2 linked regions of the Metabacillus sp. B2-18 genome follow. The protein of the gene in region 2 interacts with the protein of the main gene of each other region in a pairwise test. Links are inferred from orthologs where the notes say so. Each region holds a gene or a part of one and is shown on either strand. Other genes may lie near its edges. The genes, in order: LPC09_RS21965 and LPC09_RS20280.

The links.
Region 1: the proteins of LPC09_RS20280 (region 2) and LPC09_RS21965 interact in binary tests that used the Bacillus subtilis proteins (3 or more experiments, as listed by UniProt). The link is inferred for Metabacillus sp. B2-18 from one-to-one orthologs.

The regions. Positions count from the first base shown.
Region 1 is NZ_CP088245.1:4,339,789-4,351,042, reverse strand. The notes cover bases 5,166-8,877. They hold LPC09_RS21965 (efflux RND transporter permease subunit), read left to right. Parts: upstream 5,166-5,488; coding sequence 5,489-8,677; downstream 8,678-8,877. Other genes in these bases: LPC09_RS21970 (TetR/AcrR family transcriptional regulator), read right to left, coding at 5,166-5,304. In the rest of the region: LPC09_RS21985 (aminotransferase class I/II-fold pyridoxal phosphate-dependent enzyme), read right to left, coding at 317-1,609; cls (cardiolipin synthase), read left to right, coding at 1,832-3,283; manA (mannose-6-phosphate isomerase, class I), read left to right, coding at 3,362-4,309; more of LPC09_RS21970, read right to left, coding at 4,459-5,165; LPC09_RS21960 (DUF47 domain-containing protein), read left to right, coding at 9,912-10,532; LPC09_RS21955 (inorganic phosphate transporter), read left to right, coding at 10,546-11,254. UniProt on the Bacillus subtilis protein: Required for self-resistance to surfactin, an antimicrobial lipopeptide surfactant produced by B.subtilis. Also required for swarming motility.
Region 2 is NZ_CP088245.1:3,985,312-3,996,513, forward strand. What follows is about bases 4,133-7,792. They hold LPC09_RS20280 (MMPL family transporter), read right to left. Parts: upstream 7,456-7,792; coding sequence 4,333-7,455; downstream 4,133-4,332. Other genes in these bases: LPC09_RS20275 (sensor domain-containing diguanylate cyclase), read right to left, coding at 4,133-4,171; LPC09_RS20285 (MarR family winged helix-turn-helix transcriptional regulator), read right to left, coding at 7,458-7,792. Outside these bases: LPC09_RS20255 (sensor histidine kinase), read right to left, coding at 1-146; LPC09_RS20260 (peptidylprolyl isomerase), read right to left, coding at 303-1,193; LPC09_RS20265 (cold-shock protein), read right to left, coding at 1,463-1,660; LPC09_RS20270 (CBO0543 family protein), read left to right, coding at 1,935-2,498; more of LPC09_RS20275, read right to left, coding at 2,531-4,132; more of LPC09_RS20285, read right to left, coding at 7,793-7,919; LPC09_RS20290 (hypothetical protein), read left to right, coding at 8,116-8,352; LPC09_RS20295 (hypothetical protein), read right to left, coding at 8,376-8,744; LPC09_RS20300 (antibiotic biosynthesis monooxygenase family protein), read right to left, coding at 8,741-9,046; LPC09_RS20305 (MBL fold metallo-hydrolase), read left to right, coding at 9,229-10,026; LPC09_RS20310 (protein-glutamine gamma-glutamyltransferase), read left to right, coding at 10,164-10,979; LPC09_RS20315 (DUF2651 family protein), read right to left, coding at 11,029-11,202.

The sequences.
Region 1 (11,254 bases), 350 kb from region 2 along the record:
TATTGGGACAAACGCTAGTGCTATGAGTGGATTTCTGTCCCGATTTGGAGGGTATCGGGACAAACGCTAGTGCAATGAGTGGATTTCTGTCCCGATTCAGGAGGTATTGGGACAAACGCCAGAGCTATGAGTGAATTTCTGTCCCGATTCGGAGGGTATTGGGACAGGAACCTGTTCGAACGTGTTATACCTTAGAAATTCCGAATACATACAATGTATCTATGCTTCAAAACAAGCACAAAAAAACCCTCACCTATCCAATCTAGGATGTGAGGGTTTTCGACAAACTTCGGGAAGTGACAGGCACCATAAAAACCTACGCTAAATCCGCAGCTCCCTGTGCAATCAAATCAAATAGTTCTTCGATGTCATCTGCTTCTACGCATGAGAAGGCGATGCGAAGGTCTGTTGAGTTGATTGAGATGGTTCCTACTCCGTATTTGTCTAGTAGGTGTAGGCGGAGTTCTTCGGCATCGATTCCGTTAAGTTTTAGGCACATGAAGTAGCCAGAGTTGAATGGGTAGTAAGTCCAGTATTTTTGGTATTCTTCTTTTGCCAAAACTTCTTTTGTTTTATCTGCACGACTTTTCATCAATGCAAATTTTTGTTCTTTTTCTACCGCGAATTCATTTGATTTTAGTGATTCTAGAATCAATGTTTGAGATGGGTGAGAACTGCTTGAGATGGTTCCTCTGATTAGCCCTTTTGTTTTTTGCTCGAGTGCGTTTAAGATCGCGGCACTTTTGCTTGCATATGTGATGAATCCAACACGGAAGCCCCATACATAGTTTTCTTTTGTTGCACCGTCTACTTTTACAGCTAAAATGCGTTCGTGAGTATCTGCTAAGTAGCTGAAAATGGATTCTTTCATAGAATCTTCATAGAATAAGCCGAAATATGCATCGTCAATTAAGACAACAACATTTAAGCCTTCCTCTGCAGCTTCTGTTAAAACTGCGGCAATTTCTCTTGCTTCAGACTCAAGTGGTGTGTAACCAGTTGGGTTGTTCGGGAAGTTTAAAAGAACAATAACTTTGCCAGAAGATTTCTGAGCAGAGATTGTTTCTTTTAATGCTTGAGTATTAAAGCCGTTTTCTGCATTAAATAATGGGAATGTCACAACATTTGCACCACGGCGAACTTTGAATGTTAAGTTGTAGTTACCCCAGAATTTATCAGGCACAATAACCGGAGTGCCTTCATCAGCGAATAAGTCAGCAACAATACTTAAACCGTGTGTTAAAGCGTTTGTAACGATTGGCGAACCAACTACATCACTGTTTACACTTGGGTTATCTTTTAAGATTTTTTCTTTCCATACTTTTCGTAATTCTTCTTTCCCTTGCGGTGGGGCATATGGATACAAGTCTTTTGGTGCTACACGATCTCCAAAAAGGTTTTGCAAGTGAGTGAAATGCATTGGTTGATTGCCTTCTGTTGCAATTCCGATTGTTGCATTGAAGCGGTGAGCTTTTTTGCCTGCTTCAGCTGATTGACTTAAAATTCCCTTTGGATAGAACATTTCCTTTCCAAGCTGGGATAACATATGATAGACATGTTCATTATCTTCTTTGATTGCTTGGTTTAAAGCTTGTGCTAATTCATTCATGATCCTATCTTTTCACCTCTATGGGAAATAATATTTTGAAAATTCATTAAGAAGTATTTTAACATAGTGAGGGTTGTTCTCACAGTGGTTATTACATATTAAATTGAAATTTCTTAGACATTTCTTTTTTTGAAGAAAATTAACACTAAAACATACAACATTTACCATTGTTTCACGATATACTATGTGTGAAAAGATCATTTGTAGATGAGAGGAATATACATGAATATTGTATCAATATTGCTTGGATTTATTATTGTTTTGAATATTTTATTTGCGATTGTGATGATTTTTAGAGAAAGAAGAGATGCGCCGTCTTCATGGGCGTGGTTGCTTGTTCTCTTTTTTATTCCGGTTTTAGGATTTGTGCTTTATCTTCTTTTTGGTCAAAATTTAAGTCGATACCACATGTTTCAATGGGAAGACCGGAAAAAGCTTGGAATTGAAAAACTGTTGGCCAATCAGCTTGAAGATATACGCAAAAATACATTTGCTTTTCAAAGTGAAACGGCAAAGCAGCATAAGCAGCTGATTAATATGCAGGTTATTAACAATGATGCGGTGTTAACAGAAGATAACTCTGTTGATATTTTTACAGATGGAAATGAGAAGTTTTCCCAATTGTTCAAGGATATTGAAGAGGCGACCGATCACATTCATTTACAATATTATATTTTGAAAAACGGAGAACTTGGTAAAAAGCTGGTTGCGGCTTTAACGAAGAAGGCAGCCCAGGGTGTTAAAGTAAGAGTTTTATATGATGATCTTGGCTCGAGAGGATTAAGAAAATCGTTTTTCAAAGAGCTTCGTGCTGCAGAAGGAGAGGTGGAGGGGTTTTTTCCTTCAAAGCTAAGATGGATAAATTTGCGTTTGAATTATCGTAATCATCGGAAGCTTGTCATTATTGATGGTAAAACAGGGTATGTAGGTGGCTTTAATGTGGGTGACGAATATTTAGGGCTTGATCCTTCATTCGGTTACTGGCGTGATACACACTTAAGAATTCAAGGAACAGCGGTACATGCGATTCAAGCAAGGTTTATTCTTGATTGGAATCAAGCAACAGAAAAGCGGACAATTGCTTATTCACAGGAGCTTTTCCCTGAACCTGTTACGGCAGTTGGAAACAGCAGCTTGCAAATTGTGACGAGCGGTCCTGATTCTGAATGGGAACAAATTAAAAATGGCTATATCAAGATGATTTCTACCGCAAAAAAATCCGTTTGTATTCAAACACCCTATTTTATTCCTGATGCTAGCCTGCTTGATGCGTTAAAAATAGCCTGTTTATCAGGAATTGAAGTGCAGCTTATGATTCCGAATAAGCCTGATCATCCATTTGTGTACTGGGCCACCCTTTCATATGTTGCCGAATTATTAAATTCAGGTGCAAAGGTGTACATATATGACAATGGTTTTATTCATGCCAAAATGATTGTAGTAGATAATGAAATTGCCTCAGTTGGAACAGCAAATATTGATGTAAGAAGCTTCAAATTGAATTTTGAGGTAAATGCGTTTATTTATGATGAAGATCTTGCTAGAAAGCTATCAGAAGAGTTTCAACATGATGTTTTGCAGTCAAGGGAGTACACACTAGAAGCTTATCATCAACGTTCGAAGACCATTCGTTTTAAGGAATCTGTTTCCAGATTGCTATCTCCTATCTTATAATGAAAATAAGCCCTTTTTACTATTTGTCTGTTTTTTAATGAGTGTAATTACGAACTAGTATGATAAGGAGGAAATTGTGTGGTAGAGCTACTAAAATTAAAGCCTGTTTTTAAAGAACGAATTTGGGGTGGAACAACATTGAGAGATTCCTTCGGGTACGATATTCCGAGTGAACATACTGGAGAGTGTTGGGCAATTAGTGCACATCCTAATGGAAATAGTACCGTTCAAAATGGACTCTTTGCAGGAAAGGAATTAAGTTGGCTATGGGAAAACCACCAAGAGCTTTTTGGACATATAAGAGGCGATCGCTTTCCTCTATTAACGAAAATACTAGATGCTAAAGCAGACTTAAGTGTACAAGTTCATCCGGACGATACATATGCGAAAGAACATGAAAATGGCGAACTAGGCAAAACAGAGTGCTGGTATATTATCGATTGTAAAGAAGGAGCCGAAATGATTTTTGGCCATCATGCCCGTACAAAGGAAGAGCTGGTCACGATGATTCATTCTGGTCGTTGGGAGGACTTGTTAAGAAGAGTGAAAATTAAGCCGGGTGACTTTTTTTATGTTCCAAGCGGGACCATTCATGCGTTATGTGAAGGAACACTTGTGTTGGAAACACAGCAAAGCTCTGATACAACTTATCGTGTGTACGATTATGACCGTGTTGATCAAAATGGTGAGAAAAGAGAGCTGCACCTATCAAAGGCTATTCAAGTGACAACTGTCCCAGACGATGTGAATCAAGTAAAAACTCATATTGAAGAAAATAGATCAACGATGATTACGACATTTGTAAAAGAAGAGTACTTTTCTGTTTATAAATGGAATGTTGTTGATGAATATAAACATAAAAAAGAAGCACCGTTTCTCTTGTGCAGTGTAATTAATGGACAAGGGTCTGTAAAAACAAAGGAAGAAACACTTTCGCTTCAAAAGGGTGACCATTTTCTAGTAACAGCCAATACAAAAGAAATGATCGTAGATGGGACACTTGAACTGATTGTGTCGCATACATAATCGAGTCTCCTTGCTTAAGGGGATTTTTTTATGTATGTTTGCAACTGTGTTGAAGGAAGATTCAGGGGAGGGAACAGATCGCGAAAATGAAACGATTGGATGAATGTAAGGGAAATTGGGGAAGAGCATGGCTCATCCCTTTTTCTATTTTACAGCTTAAAGTAGTGCTCAATGACAGAATTTAATTCTTCTAAACCAGGGGCGTTTTTTATATTGCTTAACATTCCTTTGATCACGGGTAAACGCGGTGAATCTCCCTTTATTTCTTCTTCAATTACATCTAGTGTGATTAAAAAAGCTTCATTATCAATCTTATTTTTCACCAGTGAAATTTCTCTGACTAAATCCTCCTTCGTTAACTCCGGGTATTGCTCTGTTAACTGACAGACAAATTCATCTGATAATATTGGTTCTTCATCTGATTTTAAGTAGCCTTCTACTAAATCATCAGCTCGTCTTAAAACAAAGACTGCAAACTTCTGAAGATCAAATTGTCCTAAATCAAGAATAATCAGTTTTAAATACGATTGAACAATACCTTGTAGAATCATATTTAAATCGAAAATATAACGGTCAATTTTTGAGCCATAAATAGCGTGAAGAGATCTATGATAAAATCTCCCAATATTTTGAGTCATTTTCTTAATAAAGTCCTCAATCTCAGAATTTATTGGTATTGCTTGTTCACGTGTTTGCATAATAATAAATTCTTTGTTTTTTTGAATTTCTTCTAGCTGAGTTTTTAGCTGAAGAACAAATGCATCACGAGGGGATAAATCTTTAATCGGTACGGAATCGACTTTAGATTGAATTAATTGAAATTGATACTTAAATGCTGCCAGAAGTAGGGCATCCTTCGATTTAAAGTATAAGTAAAAAGCGCCTTTTGAAATTCCGCAAGCATCAACAATTTCTTGAATCGATGTAGCGGAATATCCTTTTGTGGCAAAAATACTAACGGCGGCCTCAATAATTTTCTTTTCCTTTTCCTTCATTTTGACCTCCTTACTACAAAAGACTTAGCCTCTATATTGAGTTTTTTATAGCTTGATATAAAAACATTTACAAAAAAATTAAAGTTTATTAACAAAATGTTCGTTGACTCTGACTGACTAGTCATTTATATTATTAATTATTGTGACCCGATAGTCAATTAGATTCTAAAAAATGGAGGATGTTATGAATAGCATAATTAATTTTGTATTGAAAAACAAATTTGCTGTATGGCTGCTTACAATAATTATAACAGTAGCTGGGCTATATTCCGGATTAAACATGAAGCTTGAAACAATCCCGAATATTAATACCCCGATTATTTCAGTTACAACCATTTATCCAGGGGCTACTCCTGAAGAAGTCGCTGATCATGTCACAGAACCAATTGAAAAGATTGTTCAAAATTTAAATGGAGTAAATGTTGTTAGCTCAAACTCTATGCAAAATGCATCATCGCTTCAAATCGAATACGGATTTGAAAAAAATATGGATGAAGCTGAAGATGAATTAAACGATGCATTAACGGATATTGAACTTCCTGATGGCGCTAATGAACCTGGCGTTTCAAGAATTAGTTTAAATGCATTTCCTATTTTAGCATTAAGTATTGCGAATGAAGATCAATCACTTGCAGAGCTTACCACTGTTGTTGAAGACGAAATCATCCCTGCTTTAGAAGGGGTTGAAGGTGTTTCTTCTGTTCAAGTATCTGGACAACAGTTAGAGGAAGTATTGTTTACTTTTAAAGAAGATAAAATAACAGAGCTAGGTTTAGATACAGAGACAGTAAAAGGTCTTATTCAAGGCTCTGATGTTAATTTTCCATTAGGAGTTTTAACATTAGATGAAACAGAAAAATCTGTGGTAGTTGATGGAAACATTACAACAATTGATGATTTGAAAAATATTGAAATTCCAGTTATGCCTTCGGCGCAAGGAAATCAACAGGCAGCAGCACAAGGTGGTCAATCGGCTGATATGACCGCTCAGTCACCACAAACTGGTGCGGGCCAAGCCCAAGCCCAAGCCCAAGCACAAATGTCTGCTAAGATCGAATTGCCTACTGTGAAACTTTCAGAAATTGCTGATATCGAATTAGTTGGAAAGGCAGAGTCGATTTCTCGTACTAATGGGAAAGAAGCAATCGGTATTCAAATTGTAAAAGCATCAGACGCTAATACAGTAGATGTTGCCAACGGTATTGAAGAAAAATTAGCTGATTTTGAAGATGAAATTGAAGGTCTTGATGTTGTTTATACACTTGACCAAGCAACACCAATTGAAGAGTCAGTTGGGACAATGCTAAGTAAAGCACTATTTGGAGCACTTTTCGCGGTTGTTATTATTCTCTTATTCTTAAGAGATATTAAATCAACATTAATCTCAATTATTTCAATTCCGTTGTCATTATTGATCGCAATTATCCTGTTAAATCAAATGGGTATTACGCTGAACATGATGACACTTGGTGCGATGACTGTTGCGATTGGTCGTGTTGTTGATGACTCGATCGTTGTTATTGAAAATATTTACCGAAGAATGTCACTTAAAGGTGAACAATTAAAAGGTAAGGCATTAGTTCGTGAAGCAACAAAAGAGATGTTCATACCAATTATGTCATCGACAATCGTTACGATCGCGGTATTCTTACCGTTAGCGCTTGTAAAAGGAATGATCGGGGAACTATTCTTACCATTCGCATTAACAATGGTATTTGCGCTTTTAGCATCATTATTAGTTGCAATCACAATTGTACCAATGATGGCGCACAGTTTATTTAAGAAAAATTTATATGGTGAAAGCAAAAAATTAAAGCAACATGACGAACACAAACCAGGCAAAATGACAGGTGCTTATCGTTCAATTCTAAATTGGACGTTGAACCACAAGATCATTACCTCCTTGATTGCGATTGCTATGTTAGTAGGAAGTTTATTCTTAGTTCCGGTTATCGGGGTTAGTTTCTTATCATCTGAAGAAGAAAAAATGATGATCGTTACGTACAAACCAGAGCCAGGTGAAACAAGAGAGCAAGCAGAAGAAGCAGCTTTAAGTGCTGAAGAATTCTTCTTGGATAGAGAACATGTGAAAACAGTACAATATTCACTTGGTAGTGAAAACCCAATGAATCCTGGTGATACAAACAGTGCGATGTTCTTCATTCTTTATGAAGATGACACACCTGAATTTGCAGAAGAAAAAGAACAAGTTGTTGAAGATTTAATTGAAGTAGCAGCTGGTGGGGGAGAATGGGCTTCACAAGACTTTGCTTCAATGGGATCTAGCAATGCAATTACAATGTATGTTTATGGCAACAGCATGGAAGACATTGAGCCTGTTGTAGCAGATATCCAAGAGATTATGGAAAACAATGATTCTCTTAAAAATGTAGAATCAAGTATGTCAGAAACATATGAAGAGTACACATTTGTAGCTAATCAAGAAGAGTTAAGTAAGTACGGATTAACAGCAGCTCAAATCGGTATGGCGCTTAACCCAACAAGAGAACGTCCAGTATTAACAACAGTTGAAAAAGACGGTGAAGACCTAAATGTGTATCTTCAAGTTGATGAAGAAACGTATGAAAATGTTGATGATTTAACAGAAAAAACCATTCAATCTCCACTTGGAACAGGAGTGAAAATTGGTGATGTAGTTGACGTACAAGAAGGTGAAACATCAAATACTGTCACAAGACGTGATGGAAAAATCTATGTTTCAGTTTCAGGTGAAATCACAACAGATGATGTTGCAAAAGTTTCAACAGATGTTCAAACAAAGGTAGACGATTTAGAACTTCCGTCAACAATTGAAGTAAATATGGGTGGGGTATCAGCGGACATCCAAGAATCATTTACTCAATTAGGTTTAGCCATGTTAGCAGCGATTGCGATCGTTTATCTGATCTTAGTTATCACTTTCGGTGGAGCACTAGCACCATTCGCGATTCTGTTCTCCTTACCGTTTACAGTAATCGGTGCTCTTGTCGGCTTATTAATTGCTGGTGAAACATTAAGTGTTAACTCAATGATTGGTGCTCTAATGCTGATCGGTATCGTTGTAACAAACGCGATTGTATTAATTGACCGCGTAATCCACAAGGAGAAAGAAGGCTTAAGCACACGTGAGGCCATTTTAGAAGCGGGTACAACTCGTCTTCGTCCAATCCTCATGACAGCAATCGCTACAATCGGTGCCCTCATCCCACTAGCACTAGGACTAGAAGGCGGCGGGATGATCTCAAAAGACCTTGGTGTAACGGTAATTGGTGGTTTAACAAGTTCCACGTTATTAACGCTTGTTATAGTGCCAATCGTATATGAAGCATTAAGCAAGGTGCGTCGTAAAAAAACGTTAGTTGAAGAAGAATAAAAATAATAGGGAACCTAGCACATTTGTGTTGGGTTCTTTTTTAGTTTGTGCTCTATTAACAGGAACTGAGTGTAAATTGCCCAAATCGCAGGAATAATTGCTATTCACCCGGGAATCGAGACAGGAATAAGCGCCAGCCCCCGATAGGAGTCCCGATTGTCCTTGAATCGAGACAGGAATAAGCGCCAGCCCCCGATAGGAGTCCCGATTGTCCTTGAATCGAGACAGGAATAAGCGCCAGCCCCCGATAGGAGTCCCGATTCTCCTTGAATCGAGACAGGAATAAGCGCCAGCCCCGATAGGAGTCCCGATTGTCCTTGAATCGAGACAGGTATAAGCGTCAGCCCCCGATAGGAGTCCCGATTGTCCTTGAATCGAGACAGGAATAAGCACCAGCCCCCGATTGTAGTCCCGATTGTCCTTGAATCGAGACAGGAATAAGCGCCAGCCCCCGATAGGAGTCCCGATTGTCCTTGAATCGAGACAGGAATAAGCGCCAGCCCCCGATTGTAGTCCCGATTCTCCTTGAATCGAGACAGGTATAAAAGCCAGCCCCCGATAGGAGTCCCGATTCTCCTTGAATCGAGACAGGAATAAGCGCCAGCCCCCGATAGGAGTCCCGATTCTCCTTGAAACGAGACAGGTATAAAAGCCAGCCCCCGGTTCGAGTCCCGATTCCCCCTGACTCGAGACAGGTATAAGCGCCAGCCCCCGATTGTAGTCCCGATTGTCCTTGAATCGAGACAGGAATCAGCGCCAGCCCCCGATTGTAGTCCCGATTCTCCTTGAAACGAGACAGGTATAAAAGCCAGCCCCCTATTCGAGTCCCGATTCCCCCTGACTCGAGACAGGAATAAGCGCCAGCCCCCGATTGTAGTCCCGATTGTCCTTGAAACGAGACAGGAATAAGCGCCAGCCCCCGATTGTAGTCCCGATTGTCCTTGAAACGAGACAGGTATAAAAGCCAGCCCCCGGTTCGAGTCCCGATTCTCCCTGACTCGAGACAGGTATAAGCGCCAGCCCTCGATTCTAGTCCCAAATATACCAAGAGAAGAAAATCTATTCCTCATACAATCGACTAATTTAGACAAATGTCGACGAAAATATTTTCCAACTATCTAGCATAATAACCATTGAATAAGCTACAATACGAGTAAACTTGATAAATTTGTCATGTTTTTATATTTACATACGTATCAATAAATAAGGACAAGGTTTCTTGGGGGAATAAACGGTGTTTTCAAAGGGTAAAAAAGATAAATTTTCAGAGCTTTTATTAAAAATGACAGACAATCTTAAATCAACAACACAGTATTGCATTGAGCAAAACATTTCAAATCATCATGAGTTACAGATTTTCTTAGAAGCAATAAAAGAGTATGAATCAACAGGTGATGAGCTCATTCAAACGATTACGAGAGAGCTTAACCAAACGTTTATCACGCCAATCGACAGAGAGGACATCCTTCAACTTGCGATCGATATCGATGACGTACTAGACGGTATTGAACATACTGCTGCACTTTTTGAAATGTATTCCGTCACAAATGTAACCGAGCACATGAGAAAATTCGTGAACATTAACCATCAATGTGCCGTAGAAATTTCATTAGCGGTTACATGCTTATCACAGAAAAAATTACAAGCCATCTCACCGTATTCAATAAAGCTTAAAGAACATGAAACAAATAGTGATAATTTACTTCGTACGGCTGTGAAAAATCTGTTTGCTACCGTAAAAGATCCGATTAAAATCATTCAGTATAAAGACATCTATGAATCTCTCGAGGGCATCGTTGACAGCTGTCGTAAAGTGGCAAATACACTTGATAGCATTGTGATGAAAAATGCGTAAGGAGCCGAGCTAGATGGAGATGACCTTACTAATTACATGCTTCATTGTCGTAGGCGCTTTAGCTTTTGATTTTATCAATGGATTTCATGACACGGCAAATGCGATTGCAACGAGTGTTTCAACAAAAGCGCTTAAACCAAGACATGCGGTCATTCTTGCAGCTGTTATGAATTTTATTGGGGCACTTACGTTTACGGGTGTGGCAAAGACGATTACAAGTGGGATTGTGGATCCATTCACATTAGAAAATGGATCTGTTGTGATCTTATCAGCCCTTGTCTCTGCAATCGCATGGAATTTGATTACATGGTATTACGGAATACCGAGCAGCTCTTCACACGCAATTATTGGATCAATTGTTGGGGCAGCAATTGCCGCGTCTGGCTTTGGAAGTATTAACTACTCAGGATTTACAAAAATTGTTCAATCACTGCTAATTTCACCAATTCTAGCATTTATCGTTGGATATGTTGTGTTTAGTCTCTTTAAAGTGCTGTTCAAAAATCACTCGCTAACAAAATCGAATAATCGATTTAGGAGAATTCAAATTTTAACCGCTGCTTTTCAAGCTTATACACATGGGACAAATGATGCCCAAAAAGCAATGGGGATTATCACATTAGCTCTTATTGCCAATAACTATCATCAAACAATGGATATTCCGTTTTGGGTACAATTTTCCTGTGCTTTAGCAATGGGATTGGGTACATCTATTGGTGGAT
Region 2 (11,202 bases):
TATTGCTGTACATATTGTAAATGGTTAAATAATGCATACATTTTTTGCGCAATATCTTCATGTAAAAGAGAGGAAATTTCCTCTAGCTCCTTTTCATAATGCCGAAGCATATGTGTATCAAGTAAATCGTGATTTTCACTGTTCATACTTTCACCTTTATCCTTAAGCATCTAAGAGTATGTAGGCTACTCTTATCTCTTATTTTAATGAATGCCACGTTATGAGACTGTGATATTCATCACGAGTAGATAACTTGGCTTATTATTAATCAAAAAAGAGCCACTTTGGGCTCTTTTTATCGTTTATTCTTCTGAAAGATAGTTTTTCACACCATATTCTTTTTGCTTATCTTCTAACCAAGTTGGATATTCAGTTGACAGCTTTTCATCAAATAAGATATCTTTAATTTCTTCTTTACTGTTATCAAAGTTTGCTTCAGCCGCTTCTTGAATTTCGGTTACTTTAATAATATGATAGCCGTATTCCGTTTTTACAGGCTCACTTATTTGATCGACCTTCATAGAAAATGCCGCTTCTTCGAATTCTGCTACCATGCTTCCTTCTCCAAAGAATCCTAAGTCTCCACCAGCTTCAGCTGTTGATGGATCTGTTGAATATTCTTTGGCTAGCTCTGTAAAGTCTTCACCAGCATCGATCTTTTCTTTCACTTCTTTCGCAGTTTCTTCATCCTCAACTAAAATATGACTTGCCTTTACCTGTTTAGTTTGAGCAAAAGTATCTTTGTTTTCATCAAAGTATGTTCGCATTTCTTCCTCAGTAATTTCAATCTTTGATTCTAGTAATTTTTCAATTTGAAGGTTAACTTTTACGTCTTCTTCTACGTCTTCCATCGTTAAGCCGCTAGAAGCTAATGTTTGTTTAAACGTTTCTTCTCCACCATATGTGCTGATTAACTCATCAAGCTCTGCATCTACTTCTTCATCAGTTATAGTGATATTTTCTTTTGCAGTTTCTTGCTCAATGATGCTTTTTGTGATTAATGTGTCTACTGCCGTTGTCCCATTTTGCTTAACAAAATACGTATATAGGTCGTCCTTTGTTACTGATTCATTTCCTACCTTTGCGACAACTTCACTTCTTGTAGAAAGAAAAATAAAAATGGCAATTGCTGCAACGACGAGGACTGCAAGGATGCCTATTGTTTTTTTGCTTGTTAATAACCTCTGAACCATTGTAAAACTCCCTATTATGTTTATAGTCTTTCGATTGTTAATACTGACTAGCTTTTACTATAAAGAGAAAGTGTGGGATAAATATGTACGAATTGTGGGAAATTATGAAAATGATTTTCATTACAGTGGTTCATTCTGTATCCTTAAAGAATGGTCGGATGGTTTCTACTGAGAATCTATTCTTGGAATAGTATAAAACGCTTACTAAGTCCAAGAAAAAAAGACCCCAATTTGGAGTCTTTTATAGAGCTGCAGTTGCAGCGTCATTATTATTTTTGAACGTTAGCAGCTTGTGGTCCACGAGCTCCTTGCTCTACTTCAAAAGTAACTGTTTGGCCTTCTTCTAAAGTTTTGAAGCCATCACCTTGAATTGCAGAGAAGTGTACGAATACATCGTCTTGTCCTTCTACTTCGATGAAACCGAAACCTTTTTCTGAATTAAACCATTTTACTTTACCTTGTAGCATTGTTTTTCCTCCTGTGTGGTATCTAAAAAGTCCACATTGTATTACTATTCTTGCTAGACAACGATTCTTCAAGAGGAAAAAACTTTTTAAAGCAACTTCCATCTCTCAGTCTTATCCGAACAAAAATAATTAAGTCAATCTTAACACTTATTTTTGTGTAAATCAAGAAACTAAACAAGCTTTTATCCACAAATGTTCGATAAAAACCTACATATTTCTTACCACTAATGCCCATTATAGTGAATAAAGATTCTGATTTACATGAGGTGGTAAAATGAATACCCCTACCTACCAGGATATTTTAAAAATAAATGAAAACCTAAATAACACAAGCTTTTCCCATTGGTATCACGATGATTTGTTTACTGCAACATGGTGGTTTCTATTATTATCAACAATTGGACCTTTTATAGTATGGAATAAATTAAGAGATCGGAGTAGATCACTCGAGCTTATTATATTCGGACTTATTAGTTCTTTGCTTGCTTCATTTTTAGATGAAGTAGGAGTTTATCTTGGATTGTGGGGATATCCTGACAAGCTTATTCCAATTATTCCACCACTTTTACCGGCTGATCTTGCCGTTATCCCTGTTTTTTCAATGCTAATCTATCAATATTCACCAACACTTACTTCTTATATGTGGAAATATATTATTTTTGCTGGTGTACTCGCATTTATTATTGAACCTACTTTTGTAAAGTTTGAGATGTATGCCAATCACAAGTGGTGGACACATACCTGCTCATTTATTGGATTAATCCTATATGGAATGATTATTCATTATTTCATTCGTGTTATTTTAATACATTTTCAAAAAACTGATCATTCATTTTAAAATGTTACATCTTCATTTCAAAAATGGCCTGTTTATGCTTGATAAAAGGTTACCTGGTTCTTCCCCTTATCTTTAGATTGATAAAGGGCTTGATCTGCTAAATCAATAACCTCATCAGGTTCTATGCCACATTCAGGCCAAATAGCTCCACCAATACTACATCTAATAACAACCTCAACTCCATCTCCTAACAAGATCGGTGAATTGATGGAACTAATTATGCTTTCTCCTAATTTGATACCTTCATCAATTCTGGAATTTGTTTCACAACGAATAATTAAAATGAATTCATCTCCACCGAGTCGAGCAGCAAAATCCCCTTCCTTAACAAACGTCTTCAGTCTTTCCGCAACTTTCACTAATAAATAGTCACCCGCCTGATGGCCGTAAGTATCATTTATATCTTTAAAGCCATCCAAATCCATAAATAAAAAGAGATAGTTTTCATCATTAGCTTCGTTTTCTAACTTTTTATCAATATAAGAGTATAATGCTACTCTGTTTGGTAGCCCTGTAAGGCTGTCTTTTAGAGCAAGTTTTTTCATTCTGCCAAGCTCAGATTTTGTTTCCATAATGGTTTCAACCATTTCTCTTAAGGATAAGGAAAGGTCATTCAAGTCCTTAATTCGTGTGAAATAAGGCATTTCTGTACGTTCTCCCCTTTTTAATTGATTGGCTGCAATAGCAATTTCCTTAAGCGGATTCGCAACTCTACCCGCAATAAACCAACCAATCACTGCAAACAAAATCGCGGCTATCATTCCTACTGTTAATGTATAGCTTTTTAGCTTTTCAACCGAGGCAAAGGCATAGTCAACAGGCTCTCGTACAATAATCTTCCAGTTTAGACCAGGATAATTTAAATATCCATCACTGTATGAATAACTTGTTACATAGTCCTTTCCATCAGGCCATTTCCTAATATTCCAGTTCTCATCAGATACCGAATTGTCATTTGTAATCGATGTCGGCAAAGCTGTACCAATCATATCACCTGGACCTAACAGAATACGATTATCGTCTGAACGAATGATAAAAACTTCAACTCGTTTTGCACTATTTAAGTGTGCTTTATACGGCTCAATAATCGATCTATGTATTTCTTTTGACCAATCCCAGCTAAGGTGAGAGGCTAGTACCCCCGAAAACTCTCCCTTCTGATTTCGGATTGGAAAGCTAATATCAACAAACTCCACAGGTTCTCCATTGGGACTAGGTATTAATTTTGCAAGCAATACCGCTTCATGGACATCACCAACAAATGGCTTTTTAATTGCCTCAAGATAAACAGGTCGCTCTTTAATGCTATTTCCAACTAACATATTATTTGTTGCTACAATTACTTCCCCTTCTTTATCGGTTATTCCGACCCAGGAAAAAGAAGAGATGTTCTTTTGTAACTCGTTTAAAAGGACTCTCTTTTCATCAAGATTCCCCTCATCTTTTATCGTGTTTAGTTCACTAAGCAGTTTTAATTCGTTATATCGGGACCACATAAAAAAGTCTAATTTATCAGCCATCTGATAGGAAACATTTGATAATGAGTTTCCAATTTCTTCTTCCATTTCCTCACTTGATTTAGATCCTACAGAAATAGTTAAAACAGCTGTTAACAATATAATAAAGATTAAAAATGTTAATGAAAAAAATGTCCGCAAACTAACATGTGACATAGGAGATTCTCCTTATTTCAACCATAAATTTAACCACAAGACTCATCTATCTTATAGCCTATTTGTTATATCGGTAAACTTTAAAAAAATCTAAACTATTTCAGAAAAAATATCTATTTAAAAAGGCAGTTGACACGATGTCAACTGCCTTCCTCTTACTATTAAGCTCTTTTAAATGGCCACCAATTTGCTGGTCCAAATGTTTTTACCATAACTGGAATAAATAGTGGTAATACAATGAGCGCATATAACAGTAATCCTGTTAGAATAATCGATGCTATTTGAATAAGAGATAACATGCCTGATGGAATCATTGCTGCAAATGTCCCACCTAAAATGACAACAGCTGAAATAATAACTGTTCCCATTTTCTTCATCGCAAGCAGCATCGCTTCACCAACTGAAAGATCTTTATATTCATTAAAGCGATCCATTAAGAAAATGCTATAATCTACGCCTAAAGCTACTAATATGACAAATCCGAAGAACGGCACTGCCCAGCTAATTCCCGAATAACCCAAGATGTTAACAAAGATCACTTCATTAATTCCCATAGCTGTATAATAAGTTAGTATTAATGATCCAATTATATAGATTGGCATAATAATTGAGCGGAACAAGAAAACAAGAATAATAGAAATACCAACAAGCATTAAAACAACTGTACGTGAATAATCGTTGTTAGACATTGTACTTAAGTCAGCATTCGTACTTGTAATTCCACCAATAGCCACCTTTGCATTTTCAAGCTTCGTATCTTTCGTAGCTCTTTCAATTGCAGCATTTAACTCATCCACTTGATTAATTGCTTCGTTTGAATAAGGATTTGCTTTGAAGATAACATCAAGCGTCATGACTTTACGATCGTCAGACAAATAGGTGTCTAATGCCTGTTCGAAGTCCTCACTCTCTAACACTTCTTCTGGTAAATAAAACCCTGATTCAGATGATTGAGACAAGTCAGCTAAATAATCCTGAGCAGAGCCAAGACCATCAGACACTTTGTTCAAACCGTCAACACTTTGTGATAATCCATCTGTTAATTGACTCATTTGACCGTCTAAATCACCAAATCCATCAAGTAGTTGCTGCTGTCCTTTCGTTACCTCTGAAAGACCATTTGAAAATTGCGGAATACCGTTAACGGCTTGACCTTGGTAATCAGCAAGCTGATTTAAGCCAGCTTGTTGCTGATCAATTCCTTGAATTAGTTGTTGGAGTCCGTTTACAATTTGCTGCTGTCCTTCAATTAATTTTGGGAATTGACTATTTGCTGTGTTCATTCCGCCTTGTATTGCTGCAAGTCCAGCATTTAGCTTCTCCATACCACCTGCTAATTCTGGTAATTGTGTTTGTGCAACATTTTGAACGGTTCCCTTTATTGCAGCATAATTTGAATCTTCTGCTAGCCCCACATATGCCTCATTATTTTCTAAAGCCTCAAAATTTGAATTCAACGAATTTAGTGCACCTGATAAATCAGAGATACCTGTTCCGACTTTGACATATTCACTATTTAGTTTACCGATATTTGTTTCAGCTTCTTGGTATCCCTTCAATAATTGTTCGCTTCCTGCAAGAATTTCTTCTGCCCCTGCTTTTGCCTCAGCTAATCCGGCTTTTAAATCCCCAGAACCAGTTGAAGTTTGACGGATTCCATCTTCAATTTGAGCCAGGCTTGATTGAAGCTCTGTTACACCTGAATTAAGTTTTGTCGTTCCAGTAATTAAATCACCGATACCATCAGTCGCTTCTTTTAACTTTGGTGCAGAACCAGCCATTTCACTCTCTGCTTCCGCTAAACCATCACTGATTTTTTCGATTCCTTCATTGCCTTCTCCAAGGCCTTCTTCAAGACTTTCTGCTTGTTTTGATACATAAAAATCTTCAATTTTTTCTCCAGTCGGTCTTGTTACAGATCGCACAGTGTCAACTAAATCAACCTTTTCTAATTCCTTTGTAATTTTCTCAGCGAGCGCGATGTATTCAGTTGAACCCATTTCTTCATCATTCTCCAGAACTACTTGAGTCGGCATTGAATCCCCAGGTCCGAAGCTATCTGAAATAGCATTAAAAGCTTTTATCGAATTATAATCTCCACCTATTTCCTCTAGTGAATTAAATGATAATTCTCCATCGTAGAAGGTTAAAAACGGCACAGATACACACGCAACAACAAGAAGGGCAATAAGAGGTCTTGCAAGAGAAAAACGTCCAACGACTCCCCAAATTTTACTATCTTTGTGCTCTAATGTACCTTTTGATGGCCAGAAGATTTTGTTCCCTAGTACAGCCATGAAAAATGGAACAACAGTAAATAAAGCTATTAAAAGAATGGCAACTCCTACTGCAACAGCTGATGCTGATTGATACAATTTAAATTGTGAAAAGCCAATTGCAGCAAACCCAATCATAACAGCTAAGCCACTAAAGAAAACAGTTCTTCCCGCGTTACGATATGTCTCAACTATTGCCTCTGTAACACTCTCCCTATGTGATAACTCTTCTTTAAAACGACTTAATAAAAGAATACAATAATCTGTCCCAATCCCAAATAACACAGCCACTAAGAAAATTTGTGTGAAGTTAGATATTGGAAAATTCACAACATCAACCAGCACAGAAACGATTGATTGTGATGCTAAATAGGTAAGACCTACTGTTATTAAAGGGATAATTGGTGCAATAATTGATCGGAAAACTAACAGTAAGACAGCTAAAATAAAGACAACTGTAATTCCCTCAGTTTTCTTTAAACCTTCCTGTGAGCTTGTCATTACATCCTGATCAATCATCCAGCCACTTGTATAATAATGTTCAACATCTACATCTTCAATTGTTTCATAGAGTAATGCAGATATCTCTTTTGCTTCACGATCATTTCTGTTAATCGTCACATTAGCAAGAATCGTTTTTCCATCTTCCGAAACTAACTGCTCTTCTAATGCTTCCTCATTAAAATGAGTTAAAATATCCGTAACATCTAATTCTTCATTTTCTTCTAACAAGTGAATCGCTTTTTCAGCTTCCTTTATTTCTTCATTCGTTAATTTATTATCATTATGAAAAACGAGTGCTGCTGAAATTTCATCTCCTACACTTTCTTTCTCCTGGACTTCATTCATGATTTCGTCGGCTAACGATGATGAATAACCATCTGGCACACTAACCTGGCCCTTTTCCTTTACTAGGTCCGCCATGTTAGGAGCAACTAAAAATAGTCCTACAACGATTGCTACCCATCCAATGATAACAAGCCATTTGCCTTTTATAATTGCGTTCACAACTACTCCTCCATTTTACAGTCTTTTAAATTATCCAACAGAGTGTTTAATTTCTCATATGTTTCAATAAATGAGACTATTTCATCTTCATCAAAGCTGGTAATGATCGACTCAACTAGCCTATGAATTTTCTCTTCTGTTTTTTCAAACAATTCTGTTCCCTTTTCCGTTAAGGTTAAATAAATAACCCTACGGTCATTTTCATCCCTTGTTCGTTTAATTAACTCCTTTTCTGTTAGTCGATTAATGATTGCTGTAATGGCACTTTTTTTCACATCAAAGATCTCAGATAGCTCAGTAGAGGTACACGTACCAACTTTATGTATATATCTGAGCGTATAGTGCTGATCGTTCGTTATAAAGTCCCCTATACTATCCTTAACAAGGCTTTCCCCCTTTTTGGTAACAGAAAAGCTTACTGCAAGATACCGATTAATTAATTCTTCTATTTGTTTTTCCTTCATAAAAGGAGCCACCCTTTCAAAGTAATTAAACTATTTAACTATTAACGTGTTTAACTATAATTTTTTTATCTTCTTCTGTCAATAAATAATGCTTATTCTTTCTAAAAAAAATCATTCATAACATCTAACAAGTTATATTTAGCATATAGTTACCAATAAAGGGAAACATAGGAGTAAAATAAAAGGAGAGGTATAGATGAGATCTTTCATAGGACGTAGACGATTCATTTATAAAGAATACCAACACATTTCGTTGCTTTTCTTTATTATTTTTGGTTTACTTTGTGTTGGTTATTTCGTAGATTATCTTGTTTTTCAGGATTGGTCATTTTTATATGTCACCTCTCTTGCTCCGCTTTTTCTCGGAATTGTTTACAAGCTTAAAAGTAAAGGTGAAGGTGAAAGGAAAATTGTTTTAACACCAAAAAGGTAGTCCAATACAAAAAGAAGGAGCAACTATTGCCCCTTCCTCTGTTTCTCACTCTTTAATGTTACGATTACAGACTTTAGATACATCTTATATTTCTCTGCTTCCTCTGTTTGTTCATTATGTAATACTTTGATGATTCTTTCAAAATTATCAATCAAATGATCTTCCTTCATTCCACGTGAAGTTAAAATATTATTTAGCCAAAGTGCATAGTCAATAAACAACTTTTCCTCATTAAGAGAAAAGGCCGTATCTAAATGCTTAAAATGATGATAATTATCTTCAACACATTTTTTTCTACCTAGTTCTCCATATTTTTCTTCTAAAATTGGATAGGCTTCATATATTCCTTCAACAATCTCATCAATCATAGAGGCAATGACTTCCTGCTTCATTCTGCCACCACTTCATATCTTTGAACAATTGGTTTAATAGATGCAAGTTCTTGATCAGGGTAATTTTTCTCAAGTTCATGTACTTTTTTGTAAGCATCACTTGTTACCCAATTTAAATAATCTTGCTTTGTTTTCCAATTAATTTGAACGGTTAATTCATTAGGTTTTACTTCGTTTTGTAATAACTGAAACGATTCAAACCCCTCATATGTATCGACAAGTTTAGAACGTGTCTGATATATTCCTATAACCTCTTCCACCTTCTCTATTGGGACATTAAAGGTTGAATGAACAATATACATGTAAAACTCTCTCCCCGCGTAGATAGTGTATGATGCTTTCCTTCACTATTATAGATGAAGATAGGTCCACCTGGAAACTATCCTACCTTTTAATGAAAATTGTATCTCTATATCATACTCTCTCTTTTTTTTTGAAATACTATCATAGAATTTGAAACAGTGGGGGTTAGAAAGTGAAAAAAATGCCAATGACTTCGGTTACTAGTGGAATGGGAATTGAAGTAGTACCAGATGTTTTTTGTTTATCTGTTCAAATCGTAAATGTCGTATTTATTGGAGATCCTAAGAAGTCTAATGAATTTGTCTTAGTTGATGCAGGAATGCCTGGATCACACGAGCTCATTATATCTGAAGCTGAAAAGCGATTCGGGGAGGGCTGCAAACCTACTAGTATCGTTTTAACGCATGGACATTTTGACCATGTAGGAGCGTTAAAAGAATTATTAAATAAATGGGATGTTCCGGTATATGCCCATCCTTTAGAAGCACCTTATTTGTCTGGAAGAAGTGACTATCCACCACCAAACCAAGAGGCTGAAGGACTGGTTGCTAAAATGTCACCGATGTTTCCAAGACATAGTATAGATGTTAGCTCAAATCTTGAACAGCTAAATGAGGAGGGTTTTATTCCTTCTTTAGCAGACTGGAGGTTCATCCATACACCTGGACATACGCCTGGTCACATTTCTTTGTTCAGAGAATCCGATCGAGCTCTAATTGTCGGAGATGCTTTTACAACAGTTGAACAAGAATCCTTATACGACGTGATGACCCAAAAACAAGAAATGCATGGTCCACCTGCATACTTTACAACAGATTGGAAAGCTGCTGAAGAATCGGTAAAAAAACTACAGTCCGTTAATCCTTCTATCGCTATATCAGGCCATGGTCTTCCAATAGCTGATGATGAATTAACAACAAATTTAAAAAAACTTGTTGATACGTTTGCTGAAACTGAAGTACCTGAAAATAAGAAATAAATGTCTATAACGCATTAGCGTTTCCTGCTATTGCGTTTTTTTATGGCCTGATTTCACGACAAAATCTTGATAATGTATTTCTAACCTCATAATTTTCACCATACACTTAAATGATGACAAATTAAGGAGGGGACATCATGATTATCATAGGAAACAGAGAAGTGAATGGAAACGAATTAAAATCCTCCGCTTTTAAGGCAGAACAAATTGAAATGATCGACAAAATGGATCGTTATCAAGAAACCTATTCTTTTATGAATAGGCAACATTTTCAATTCACACTTCAAATACGATATGCAACCATCCAGGCTGCTCGCGACTTATTAGCTAGTAAGGCTAAATTTACGACGTTTGAACGTGCTCACTGTAATGAACGTTTTTGGCATTTAACAGAGCAAGGTGGATTTAAACTAAAGCAAGGAATTAATCCGGCTGATGCCATTAACGATATTTTCCAGAATGGTGTAGAGTATGGATTTGAATGTGCTACTGCGATGGTGATCATCTTTTATAAAGCTGTTTTAGATTCCATTAATAACGCTCAATTCAACCGTATTTATCAGGGCATTTACCTTCGCGACTGGCAATCAGATAATGATTTGCCAATTTATACGAGACGGGGAAATGATTACTTACCAGGAGATTGCTTGTATTTTGATAATCCTCAATTTAATCCCAAAACGCCACAATGGCGAGGAGAAAATGTAATTGATTTAGGTAATGACCTTTATTTCGGTCATGGTATCGGAATAAAAACAGCAGATGGAATCATTGAATCCTTAAATAAGAGAAGAAAAGCTTATGCAACGGAGTCTGCGTATCTTCTATCACAAGTTACCAGATTAGATAACCGGTATCTTTATCAATTCTCTAATACTAGAGCTCAGATTCCAACTTTTCTTGCTGCAAAAACAATCGTTAGTAAATTAGGCAGTGCCACTTTTTATCATTAATCTAATAATAAAAGGCAATCGGGAACGACCGATTGCCTTTTATTTACATTTATTCAGTTCTCTTCCTTTTTATTCTATCGAATAAGTACATAATCATTGTCACAATAACAGAAAGTAGTGTGTATAGTAGCACCCAAATGAAAAAGGATTCATTGAATAGAAGGAGCATTAAAAAGGTAAAGAGGACAAATAAAATGGCTGGTGTAACATAGGTTTTTTTCGT